3 regions of the Saccharopolyspora sp. NPDC045941 genome follow, and region 3 is predicted to be linked to each of the others. Evidence: riboswitches for the same ligand, from Rfam matches in the RefSeq annotation. Region 3 holds a riboswitch; each other region holds the start of a gene.
The links. A riboswitch is a leader RNA that binds a small molecule or an ion and turns the genes downstream of it on or off. The one in region 3 is predicted to bind cobalamin.

Region 1: it holds a riboswitch for cobalamin, as region 3 does, so the genes downstream of both, AC07FN_RS00025 (ribonucleoside-diphosphate reductase subunit alpha) here and AC07FN_RS36215 (putative cobaltochelatase) in region 3, are expected to answer to the same signal.
Region 2: it holds a riboswitch for cobalamin, as region 3 does, so the genes downstream of both, metE (5-methyltetrahydropteroyltriglutamate--homocysteine S-methyltransferase) here and AC07FN_RS36215 (putative cobaltochelatase) in region 3, are expected to answer to the same signal.

Annotation. Positions count from the first base shown of each region.
Region 1 covers NZ_JBWKKU010000001.1:4,448-8,651, reverse strand. The annotation lists gene AC07FN_RS00030 (glycoside hydrolase family 3 protein) at 1-2,039, opposite strand, end outside; cobalamin riboswitch at 2,157-2,370, shown strand; gene AC07FN_RS00025 (ribonucleoside-diphosphate reductase subunit alpha) at 2,481-4,204, shown strand, end outside.
Region 2 covers NZ_JBWKKU010000004.1:193,720-197,923, forward strand. The annotation lists gene AC07FN_RS05000 (2OG-Fe(II) oxygenase) at 1-197, opposite strand, end outside; gene AC07FN_RS05005 (methylated-DNA--[protein]-cysteine S-methyltransferase) at 194-811, opposite strand; gene AC07FN_RS05010 (RNA polymerase sigma factor) at 811-1,305, opposite strand; cobalamin riboswitch at 1,555-1,793, shown strand; gene metE (5-methyltetrahydropteroyltriglutamate--homocysteine S-methyltransferase) at 1,926-4,202, shown strand.
Region 3 covers NZ_JBWKKU010000064.1:22,143-26,346, reverse strand. The annotation lists gene AC07FN_RS36225 (YbaB/EbfC family nucleoid-associated protein) at 1-450, opposite strand, end outside; gene AC07FN_RS36220 (GNAT family N-acetyltransferase) at 640-1,107, shown strand; cobalamin riboswitch at 1,421-1,593, shown strand; gene AC07FN_RS36215 (putative cobaltochelatase) at 1,626-3,644, shown strand; gene AC07FN_RS36210 (MFS transporter) at 3,807-4,204, opposite strand, start outside.

The DNA.
Region 1 (4,204 bases), on a different contig from region 3:
GTCCCCTCGGTGTAGTGCAGTTCGCCGTCCACCGGCTGCACACCGGGCAGCGGGACCGGGACGTCGGCGAGCTCGGCGGGGAACGTCGTCGGCAACCGGCCGCCGGGCTCCGCCTCGCCCAGCAGCACATCGGCCAGCGCGTCCCCGTACTCCTGGCTGCCGAACCAGGTCCACAGCACCGCGGGCACGTCGGCGGCCCACGGCATGAGCACCGGCGAACCGGCGTTGACCACCACGACGGTGTTCGGATTCGCCGCCACGACCTTGCGGATCAGCTCGTTCTGCGCGCCGGGCAGATCCAGCGAGTCGCGGTCGCGGCCCTCCGTCTCGACCTCGTCGTTGGTGCCGACCACCACCACCGCGACATCGGCGTCCCTGGCGACCGCGAGGGCCGCGGCGAGTTCGCTGGCGTCGTCCCATTCCCGTGCGCGGTGCCCGATTCCGACCGCCACCAGCGCATCGAGGCTCTGCGGGGTGAACTCCACGGTGAGCGCGGCCCGACCGGCGTCGTCCAGGTCCGATTCCACGATCACCACGTTGAACCGCTGCTCGGGCGGCTCCAGCATGTCGCCCATCGGATCGTCGATCCCGTCCGCGCGCACCACGTCCGCGGCCAGCACCTCCCGGCCCGCGAGCTCGACGCGGAAGCCGCCGGTGCCGTTCACCCCGAACACGTGCTCGCCGACGTCGAGCAGGAGATTCCCCCGCAGCCGCAACGACTTCGCCCCGGCAGGCAGCCCGCCGAGCCACAGCAGCCGCTCGGTGCCGCGCAATTCGCTTTCGAGCACCTCGCCGTCGGCACCGAGGTAGTCGACGCGCAGGCCGCTGCCCTCTCCCGCCGGATCGGCGACCTCCGCACCCGGGATCACGTCCAGCAGCCGCCGGTGCCGGACACCGCGCTGGTACACGACATCCGCGTCCGGCAACGCCGCCCGCAGCCCGTCCAGCGGAGTCACCACGTGCGGCGGGCTGACGTGCGAGGAACCGCCGCCCTGCACCGCCGGAATGGTGGCGTTCTCGCCGATCACCGCGACCTTGGCGACCTTCGGGTCGATCGGCAGCAGCGGCGCATCCGACACGGCCTCGTTGCGCAGCAGCACGAATCCCTGCGCCGCGAGCCGCCGAATGACCGGCCGGGCCTCCTCCGACGGACCGCCACCGCCAGGCTCGGAGTCCTCGAAAGCGCCGACGCGGTCGGCCAGCCGCAGGACGCGCAGGACCTTGTCGTCCAGCACCGACTCGGGAACTCCGCCCTTCTCCACGGCTTTCGCGAGTTTTCCGCCGCTCCAGGGGCTTTTCGGCCCGGGCATCGCCAGGTCGAGGCCGCCGAGCGCCGCCGCCTGGAGCGAGCGGGTGGCGAACCAGTCCGACACGAGCACGCCGTCCCACGCCCACTCACCCTTGAGGATGTCGTTCACCAGCGCGGAATTCTCGGTCATCGTGCTGCCGTTCACCGAGTTGTAGGCGGCCATCAGCACCCACGGCGATGCCTTCGCGATGATCCGCTCGAACGGCTTGAGGTAGAGGTCGCGCAGCGTCCGCTCGTCGACGATCGCGTCGTAGCTGAGCCGCTCGGTCTCGCTGTCGTTGGCCACGAAGTGCTTCGGCGTCGCGGCCACCCCGCGCGACTGGATGCCCGCCACCACCTCGGCGCCGATCTCGCCGATCAGCAGCGGATCCTCCGAGAAGTTCTCGAAATGCCTTCCGCCGAAAGGACTTCGGTGCACGTTGACGGTCGGCGCCAGCACCACGTGCACGCCCCGGCGGCGCGCCTCGTCGCCGAACATCTCCCCCGCGGTCCGCGCCGCCGCCCGGTCCCACGTCGCCGCCAGCGCGGACGCCACCGGGAACAGCAACGAGGTGTCGCGCTCGTCCCAGGTCGTGCCGCGCACCCCGTTCGGGCCGTCGGAGAGCACCAGCGACCGCAGCCCGATCTGGGGCATCGGGTGCAGGGTCCAGAAGTCGGCTCCGGTCAGCAGCCGCGCCTTGTCCGCCACGGTCAGCTCCGAGAGCAACGACCGAAGCTTCGCCTCGTCCACCGGGTCCCCTTTCGCCAGCCCCCGGCCGCCCAGTCTCGGCCACCGCGCCCGGACTGTCGACCGGTACCACGCCACGCCGTTATCTGCCCATGCACGCCGCCCCCGAACCCAACATGTAGTGTGTCGATCGCTGGTGGTTCACCGGAGGCGTCCGGTGAGGCAAGAGGGAACCCGGTGCGAATCCGGGACTGCCCCGCAGCGGTGAACGGGAACGAAAGGCGTGACCCGGCTGCCGAACGGCAGCGGGTAGAGCACTGGGCGAACAGCCTGGGAAGCCACGACCGCTAGGCCGCCCGTGAGTCCGAAGACCTGCCGCCGGTGCACGCGCGAAGCGTGCTGTCCGGGACCTCGAGGGCGGGTCTGCGCGGACGACCAGCGGCTGCCGCCGCGGGTCTCCTCGCGCGCCGTCGTGGTCCGCCGAGCTCGCGAGGGAGAGAGCCCGTGACGGCGACACTCAACGACTGGACCCGCGTGTCCACTGTGGTCCACCAAGCCTGCGCCGGGCTGTCCGGCGTGTCCGCCGAAGCCGTGCTCGACGAGGTGCGGCGCACCGGCTACACCGGCATCAGCGACGACGAGCTCTCGCTCGCCCAGGTCATGGCGGCGCGCACGCTGATCGAGACCGAACCGAACTACTCGCAGGTCACCGCCCGGCTGCTGCTGGACCGGATGCGCCGCGAGGCGCTGAGCTACCTGGGGGAGCCGCAGGAGGCCGACCAGGAGGAGATGCGCGCCCGCTACCCGGAGTACTTCGCCGACTACGTGCGGCGCGGCATCGAGCTGGAGATGCTGGACCCGGAGCTGGGCGCCTTCGACCTGGCGCGGCTGGGCGGCGCGCTGGTGGCGGAACGCGACCTGACCTTCGGCTTCCTCGGGCTGCAGACCCTCTACGACCGGTACTTCCTGCACCACGACGGCACCCGGTTCGAGCTGCCGCAGGCCTTCTTCATGCGGGTCGCGATGGGTCTCGCGCTTCGCGAGGACGACCGCGAGGCGCGGGCCATCGAGTTCTACCACCTGCTGTCGTCGTTCGACTTCATGTGCTCGACGCCGACGCTGTTCAACGCCGGCACCACCCGGCCGCAGCTGTCGTCCTGCTTCCTGACCACTGTGGACGACGACCTGTCCGGCATCTTCCACTCGATCAGCAACAACGCGCTGCTGTCGAAGTACGCCGGCGGGCTGGGCAACGACTGGACGCCGGTGCGCGGCATCGGCGCCCACATCAACGGCACCAACGGGAAGTCGCAGGGCGTGGTGCCGTTCCTGAAGATCGCCAACGACACCGCGGTGGCGGTCAACCAGGGCGGCAAGCGCAAGGGCGCGGTGTGCGCGTACCTGGAGACCTGGCACATCGACGTCGAGGAGTTCCTCGACCTGCGCAAGAACACCGGCGACGACCGCCGCCGCACCCACGACATGAACACCGCGAACTGGGTGCCCGACGAGTTCCTGCGCCGCGTCGAAGCCGACGAGCAGTGGACGCTGTTCTCCCCGGACGAGACCGCTGACCTGCACGACCTCTACGGCAAGGCGTTCGCCGAGCGCTACCGCGCCTACGAGCAGGCCGCCGACCGCGGCGAGATCAAGGTGTTCAAGCGGGTCCGGGCGGTGGAGCTGTGGCGGCGGATGCTGACCATGCTCTTCGAGACCGGCCACCCGTGGATCACCTTCAAGGACCCGTGCAACCTGCGCTCGCCGCAGCAGCACAACGGCGTCGTGCACTCTTCGAACCTGTGCACCGAGATCACCCTGAACACCAGCACCGACGAGGTGGCGGTGTGCAACCTCGGGTCGATCAACCTGGCCCGGCACGTCACGGCCGACGGCATCGACGCCGAGAAGCTGGAGCGCACCACCCGCACCGCCGTGCGGATGCTGGACAACGTCATCGACATCAACTTCTACACGATCCCTGAGGCACGCCGGTCCAACCTGCGGCACCGGCCGGTCGGGCTGGGGCTGATGGGCTTCGCGGACGCGCTGTTCGTGCAGCGCATCCCGGTGTCGTCGGATGCGGCGGTGGAGTTCGCCGACCGCAGCATGGAGCAGATCAGCTACCACGCCATCGCCGCGTCAAGCGCGCTGGCGGCCGAGCGGGGCCGCTACGAGTCCTTCGACGGTTCGCTGTGGAGCCGCGGCATCCTGCCGATCGACTCGCTCGA
Region 2 (4,204 bases), on a different contig from region 3:
AAGCGGTGGCGGCGCAGGTTGATCGTGGCCCGGAAGTGCTCCGGCTCGTCCCACAGGGCCGCGATCCGCTCGCACTCGGCGACGGTCAGCAACTGCGGCAGCAGCGCGCAACCGTAGTCGTTGACCTCGGCGGCGACTCCCGCCCAGTCCGCCGCCGCGACCCGCTTCGCGTACCGGTCCGTCTTCGACGTGCTCATGCCGCCTCCAGGTTCAGCAGGGTTTCCTTGGCTTCCGCGCCGCCGACGTACCCGCCCGAGGTGCCGTCCGAGCGCACGACGCGGTGGCACGGCACCACCACCGGTAGCGGGTTGGTCGCGCACGCGGTGCCCACCGCGCGAACCGCCCGCGGGCTGCCCGCCGCGGCGGCGACCTCCGCGTAGCTGGCGGTGCGGCCGTAGCCGATGTCGGGCAGGTGTTCCAGCACGTTGAGCCGGAACCCGCGCGAGAGCCGCCAGTCCAGCGGCAGGTCGAAAGTCCGTCGCCGCCCGGCGAAGTACTCGTCGATCTGGCGGACCGCCTCGTCGAGCCGGGCCGGCGCCCGCAGGATGCGCGGGCTGATCAGCTCGGCCAGCGACTCCAGGACCGAGCTGTGCCCCTGTCGATCGAAAGCGACCCGCACCAGGCCGCGTTCGGTGGCCGCCAGCAGCAGCTCGCCGACCGGGGTGCCGACGGTGCGGTACGCGACGTCGAGCAGCCCTTCCCGCTGGGCCGCGCTCACCAGGTCGATGTGCAGCCGCTCGCTGGTGTTGAAGTCGATCGCCGGGAGCGCGTCGAACAGGTGTCTGTCGTCGGATTCGTGGATCGTCATCATCACGCTTCCCTCCCCACGCTCGTGGTGGGTCTGTAGGTCGTGCGCAGGGTCTTGATGCCGTCCGCGGCGGCCCGCCGGGCGGCATCGGTGCTGCCGCCGAGGATCGCGGCGATCTCGGCATAGGGCAGGCCGGCCAGGTAGTGGTAGGCCACCGCCATGCGCTGCTTGGCCGGCAGCGCGCTCAGCGCGGCCCACAGGTCGCCGTCCCAGTCCTCCGGGCGGCCGGTCGTGCTGGGCCGCTCGGGCAGGCGCTCGACCACCACCGGCCGGCGGGCCGTCGCCCTGGTGACGTCGACCGCCTTGCGGTGGGCGATCGTGACCAGCCACGCCTCCACGTTGGTGTCCTCGGCCAGCTCCGGGTAGGCGCGCAGTGCGGCCAGGAACGTCTCGGACCACGCGTCCTCGGCGTCGGCCGGTCCGAGCACGGCCCGGCACACTCGCAGCACCATCGGGCCGTACTCGTCAACGATCTGCTCGAACGGTCTCACTTTCACTCCCCGTAGACGCCCCGCGCCGCGGAAACGTGAGATGCGGATCGCCCCGTTTCCACGATCGTCACCCGGACGTGGCCATCCCGCGTTTCGGGAGCGGGCCGCCGGCGACGGTGCCGCGTGACGAGCGTCTCACCGGAGGTGCGGCGGCGGGCCGGAAGATCATGTTCAGCCCGGGGATCGCCGGTCGCGGGGGCCGCCTGGCGCGGGCCGGGCGCGTCACCGGCCCTTGTCAACGGCCCCCCGATCGGTAGCCTCCGTTGTGCTGGTGGTTCGTCCGCCTCCCTGGAGCGGGGTGGACGAGGCAAGAGGGAACCCGGTGCGAATCCGGGACTGCCCCGCAGCGGTGAGTGGGAACGAACGCCGTCCCCGGTCCCAGACCGGGCACAGCACTGGGCACGCGTGCCTGGGAAGCGACGGCCACTAGGAACCCCGGCTCCGGCCGGGACGCGCCCGCGAGTCCGAAGACCTGCCACCGGTGCGCGCACCGGACGGTGCGCGCGGTCCGGGGTCTCGCGGGAGGACCCGGCGGACGACCGGCTCGCGCCGCGCGGTGCGAGCCGGGCCGCCTGCGCCTTCCCGGACCTCGGGGCATCTGCCGTCGAGCTCGCGAGGAGAGGGCCTTGACCAGCAAGATCGGATCTACCGTACTCGGATACCCCCGGATCGGCCCCGACCGGGAACTCAAGCGCGCGCTGGAGCGCTACTGGTCGTCCAGCATCGGCGAGGCGGAGCTGCGCGCGGTGGCGCGCGAACTCCGCGTCCAGACCTGGCGGTCGCTGTGGGACGCGGGCCTGGATTCGGTGCCGGGCAACACGTCCTCGTACTACGACCAGGTGCTGGACACCGCCGTCACCTTCGGCGCGATCCCGCCGCGCTTCGCGAAGCTCGGGCTGGGCCCGCTGGACACCTACTTCGCGATGGCGCGCGGCGTGGCGTCCGAGCCGCCGCTGGAGATGACGAAGTGGTTCGACACGAACTACCACTACCTGGTGCCCGAGATCGGCCCGGACACGCAGTTCTCGCTGGCCGACCGGACTCCCGTGGAGCAGTACCGGGAGGCCGCGGAGCTGGGCGTGACCACCCGCCCGGTGCTGGTCGGCCCGCTCACGTTCCTGCTGCTGGCCAAGTCCGCGGACGGCGCGCCGGAGTCGTTCCGGCCGCTGGACCGGCTGGACGCGCTGCTGGACACCTACGCGGAGCTGCTCGGCGAGCTGCACCGCGCCGGCGTTGAGTGGGTGCAGCTGGACGAGCCCGCCTTCGCCGCCGACCGCTCGCCGGCCGAACTCGCCGCCCTGCGTGCCGCCTACCGGCGGCTCGGCGATCTGGCGGAGCGGCCGAAACTGCTGGTCGCGGGGTACTTCGGCGATCTCGGCGAGGCGCTGGAGGTGCTGGCGTCCAGCCCGGTCGAAGCGATCGGCGCCGACCTCGTCGCCGGTAAGTCCACAGTGGACGCTCTGTCGTCGGTTCGCGGGCTGAGCGGCAAGACCCTGGTGGCCGGGCTCGTCGACGGGCGAAACGTCTGGCGCACCGATCTCGACAAGGCGCTCGCGACCGCTGCCACGCTGCTCGGCTCGGCGAACGAGGTCGCGGTCAGCTCGTCGTGCTCCCTGCTGCACGTGCCCTACGACGTCGACGCGGAGACCGGCATCGACCCGCAGGTGAAGTCCTGGCTGGCCTTCGCCGCGCAGAAGGTCCGCGAGGTGGTCGTGCTGGGCCGCGCGTTGCGCGAGGGCCGCGACGCGGTGGCCGACGAGCTGGCCGAGGCGCGCACCGCGATCGCCGACCGCGCCGGCGCGGACCGGGTCCGGAACAATCGCGTGCGCGCTCGGTTGCAGGCGCTTCGGCCGGAGTACACGCAGCGCGGCGAGTACGACACGCGGCGCGCGGCTCAGCAGGAGGCGTTGAACCTGCCACCGTTGCCGACCACGACGATCGGATCGTTCCCGCAGACCACGGACGTCCGCAAGGCGCGCGCCGCGGTGCGCGCCGGCCGCATCGACCAGGCGACGTACCGGCGGCGGATGCAGGACGAGATCGAGCGCGTGATCCGCCTGCAGGAAGGGCTCGGGCTCGATGTCCTGGTGCACGGCGAGCCGGAGCGCAACGACATGGTGCAGTACTTCGCCGAGCACCTGGACGGCTTCGCCAGCACCGACAACGCATGGGTGCAGTCCTACGGTTCGCGGTGCGTGCGCCCGCCGATCCTCTACGGCGACGTCTCCCGCCCGGCACCGATCACCGTCGAGTGGGCGAGCTATGCGCAGCGGCTGACCGAGAAGCCGGTCAAGGGCATGCTCACCGGCCCGGTGACGATCCTGGCGTGGTCGTTCGTCCGCGACGACCAGCCGCCGGCCGACACCGCGAAGCAGGTCGCGCTGGCCATCCGGGACGAGGTCGCCGACCTGGAGGCGGCCGGCATCCGGGTCATCCAGGTCGACGAGCCCGCGCTGCGCGAACTGCTCCCGCTGCGCCGGGCAGCGCACGGGGAGTACCTGGACTGGGCGGTGACGTCCTTCCGGCTCGCCACCTGCGGCGTCGCCGATTCGACCCAGATCCACACCCACCTGTGCTATTCGGAGTTCGGCGACGTGATCAACGCGATCGTGGCGCTGGGCGCCGACGTCACCAGCATCGAGGCCGCCCGCTCGCGCATGGAGGTGCTCGACGATCTCAACGCGGTCGGCTTCGGCCACGGCGTCGGGCCCGGGGTGTACGACATCCACTCGCCGCGCGTGCCGGACACCGCCGAGGTCGTGGACCTGCTGCGGGCCGCGCTGGCGGCGGTGCCGGCGGAACGGTTGTGGGTCAACCCGGACTGCGGGCTGAAGACCCGCGGCTACGCCGAGGTCGAGGCGGCGTTGCAGAACCTCGTCGCGGCGGCGGCCGAACTGCGCTGACG
Region 3 (4,204 bases):
GCGCAGGTAGGAGTCGTCCTCGAAGTCTTCGTCGTCGGGCGGCCGGTGCTCCGCGCCGTCCTCGGCCTCGGGATCGGGGAAGCGCTCGCGGTAGGCCGACACGACCGCGTTGACGGTCTCGGTGTCGTCGCCGACCGTGGCCGACATGACCTCGGCCACCTGGTCCCGGATGCCTGCCTGCGCCTGCCGCATGGTCGTCAGCACCGACTCCGCCAGACCGGCGCCGGACATCCGGCGCGCGTCGTCGGTGATCTGCAGGTCGGTGACCGCGCCGGCGCTGTCGACCGTCACCCGCACCACGCCGTCGCGGGACTCCGCGGTGGCCTTGACCGCCGTCACCTGCTGCTGCATCTGCTGGTAGCGGTCGGCCTTCGCCTGGATGCCGTCGGCCCAGCGCCTGATCTCCTCCTCGGTTCGCGCGCCGTCGACGCCGAACACCGGTTCGCTCACGAATCCCCCATGGCCGCTCGGCTCCCGATCTCGCGCAGGCTAACCGCGGTCTCGGCGGCGGGTCAGCGATTCGGCGCGAAACTGGCCCGATCAGAGCAGCGCCCGCCCGCCGGCGGCAGGAGTGGCGTTGACTACTCCCGGTGCTGGTGGATGCGGGTTTTGAGACCTCGCTGTGATATCCAGGTAAGGGTGACCCTCCAGCCGCTCGCGACCGCCGTCCACCGCGCCTACACCGCGGACCTGGACGCCGAGGACTTCTACCGGATGCTGCGCCTGCGCGTCGACGTGTTCGTCGTCGAACAGGAATGCCCCTACCCGGAGCTGGACGGTCGGGACCTGGAGGAGACCACCCGCCACTTCTGGATCGACTCCGCCGACGGCTACGTGCTCGGCTACCTGCGGCTGCTGGAAGACCCCGACGGCACCTTCCGCATCGGCCGGGTCTGCACCGCCAAGAGCGCGCGCGGGCTGGGGCTGGCGCGCAAGCTGATGCGCGCCGCGGTCGCCGAGGTGCAGCACACGCCTGCCGTGCTCGCCGCCCAGACCTACGCCAAGGAGTTCTACCGCTCCTTCGGCTTCGTCGAGGACGGCGAGGAATACCTAGAGGACGGCATCCCGCACGTCGACATGCGCCGGGAGCCCCGCCGGCGGGCGTGACCGGCGCCACTCGGGACTTGACCTCGGCCATCTGGGCTGCCGGGCTCCGGAACGTGGAGGAGGGGCAATGGGTGCACGGGACGGCGTGATCGCCGCGATGTGCTGCCCCGCTTCCGTCGCCTGCCACCCGCACCGGCGCTTCGCGGCCGGGTGAATCGCACGTACCCCTCCTGCCGGTCCCGCACCGGCCCCGACGCCGCCTGAGCCACCTTTCGCGAGCACTTCGCCACCCCGGCGACCCCGGCCGCAGTGGTGCTGGTCTCGTCGTCGCCGCGGCCGGTTGGTCCGCCGGGCCGGTTCTGCGACGATGCACCTTGATCCGAATGCAAGGGGTGCGCCAGGAAGCCGGTGGGAATCCGGCACGGTCGGCGCCACTGTGACCGGGGAGCGGCCCTCCCCCCGCGAGCCACCGGGGCGACCTGGGAAGGCCGGAGGGGCGCGGTGATCCGGGAGTCAGGACACTGCCGCCCCTTGTTCCCGCCACCGGGGCGTCCGAACCCCGAGGAAGGAACACCGGCATGACCGCTGCCCCGCGCTTTCCCTTCTCCGCCGTCGTCGGCCACGACGACCTCCGGCTGGCGCTGCTGCTCAACGCCGTGCACCCGGCCATCGGCGGCGTGCTCGTCCGAGGGGAGAAGGGCACGGCGAAGTCGACCGTGGTGCGTGCGCTGGCGTCGCTGCTGCCGCCGCTCGACGTGATCACCGGCTGCCGCTTCGGCTGCGCCCCGCAGGCCGCCGACCCGCAGTGCCCGGACGGCCCGCACGGCTCCGAAGCCGCGCAACGACCCGCCCAGCTCGTCGAACTCCCCGTCGGCGCCACCGAAGACCGGTTGATCGGCTCGCTCGACCTGGAACGCGCCCTGACCGAAGGGGTCCGCGCCTTCCAGCCCGGCCTGCTCGCCGCCGCGCACCGGGGCGTGCTGTACGTCGACGAGGTGAACCTGCTGCACGACCACCTCGTGGACCTCCTGCTGGACGCCGCGGCGATGGGCCGCGCGCACGTCGAGCGGGAAGGCGTTTCGGTCTCGCACGCGGCGTCGTTCCTGCTGGTGGGCACCATGAACCCGGAGGAGGGCGAGCTGCGCCCGCAGCTGCTCGACCGGTTCGGCCTCACCGTGCACGTCGTGGCGTCGCGGGACGTGGCGACCCGGACCGAGGTGGTGCGCCGCCGCCTGGCGTTCGAAGCCGACCCGGCCGGGTTCGCCGCGAGGTGGTCCGGTGCCGACGCAGAACTGGCCGAGCGGATCGCCGCCGCCCGCTCGCGGGTGGACTCGGTCGCCCTCCCCGATGCCGAGCTCCGCCGGATCTCCGCGCTGTGCGCGTCCTTCGACGTCGACGGCATGCGAGCCGACCTAGTGCTGGCGCGCACCGCCACCGCGCACGCGGCCTGGCGCGGCGCCGAGGCGGTCGCCGAGGAGGACGTCGAGGCGGCGGCCCGGCTCGCGCTGCCGCACCGGCGCCGCCGCGACCCGTTCGACGAGCCCGGCATCGACGAGGACCAGCTCAAACAAGCCCTCTCCGAGGCGGCGGAGCACGCCGACGACGGCGACGACGAACCGCCGGAAGGCCCGGACGGCGGCGGTCAGCCGCCGGAGGGGCCCGAAGGACCCACCGGGCCGGACGGCGGAGCCGACGGCTCGGAGGAGCGCAGCGACGACCGGGCGCCCGCGGAGCGGCCGCCGGCGGCGCCGGCGGCGGCTTTTCAGGCGCGGCTGCTGGAGGTGCCGGGGCTCGGCGACGGCGCGCCGGGGCGGCGGTCGCGGTCCCGGGCGCGGAGCGGCCGCACGACGCGGGCATCCACTGTGGAGGGTCACGGCATCCACCTGGCGGCCACGCTGGCCGCCGCGGCGCCGCACCAGGTCGCGCGCGGGCGCTGCGGCCCCGGGCTGGTGCTGCGCGGCGACGACCTGCGGCGCGCCATCCGGGAGGGGCGCGAGGGGAACCTGGTGCTGTTCGCGGTGGACGCGTCGGGATCGATGGCCGCCAGGGAGCGGATGTCGGCGGTGAGCGGCGCCGTCCTGTCGCTGCTGCGGGACGCCTACCAGCGGCGCGACAAGGTCGGCGTGGTGACCTTCCGCGGCGACTCGGCGGAACTCGCGTTGCCGCCGACGTCCTCTGTGGACATCGCGGCCGCGCGGATGCGGCAGCTGCGCACGGGCGGCCGCACGCCGCTGGCCGACGGGTTGCTGCGCGTGCACCGGGTGGTGCAGACCGAGCGGATGCGGGACCCGCAGCGGCGGGCCCTGGTCGTGCTGCTGACCGACGGAAAGGCCACCGTGCCGCTGGATTCCGGGCTCACCGGGCGTATTCGCACGCAGCGTGCCGTCGATGACGCGCTGCGCTCGGCGGGCCTGCTCGCCGAGGCGGGCGTCGCGTCCGTCGTGGTGGACTGCGAGAACGGGCCGGTCCGGCTCGGCCTGGCCGGCCGGCTCGGGGCCGCGCTGGGCGGCCCCTGCCTGCGGCTGGAGGAGCTGTCCGCGGACAACGTCGCCGGCGTCGTCCGCGCGGTCCGGGACGAGCGCCCCCGTGCCGCTTGATCTCGTTTTGATTACGAGATCCGACGTTCCGTCTTCTGGCCCACCCGACCGATTGGTACGGTGACGCCGTCCACCTGACCCCCAGGGGTGGACCCGCAAGATGCCCCCGCGCTCCCGGTAACCCCCAGGCCGGTCGAGTGCGGGGGCTCTTTTAATCGCCCCTCACGCGGCCCGGTCGCCGACCGCGGGCGCGACGACGCGGGTTTGGTAGCGGTGGCGGCAGGCGGCCGCGACGATCAGCAGCGGAACCGCCGTGGCGGCGGCGATCCCGAAGATCAAGCCGTACGAGCCGCGCTCCGCGAAATACCCGGCCGCCGCCGATGCGGCCGCACTGCCCAGGAACAACGCCGACGCGAACAACGCCACGGCGGTGCCCCTGGCCTCCGGGGCCACCGAGGTCACCCAGGTCTGCAACGACGAGTGCATGAACGACCAGCCGCCGCCGAGCAGCAACGCCGTGACCACCACGGTCGCGATGCTCGCGGTGGCGGTCACGACCAGGTAGCCGACGAACATCGACGCGCCGCCGATCGCGATCAGCTGCCAGACCGCCAAGCGCC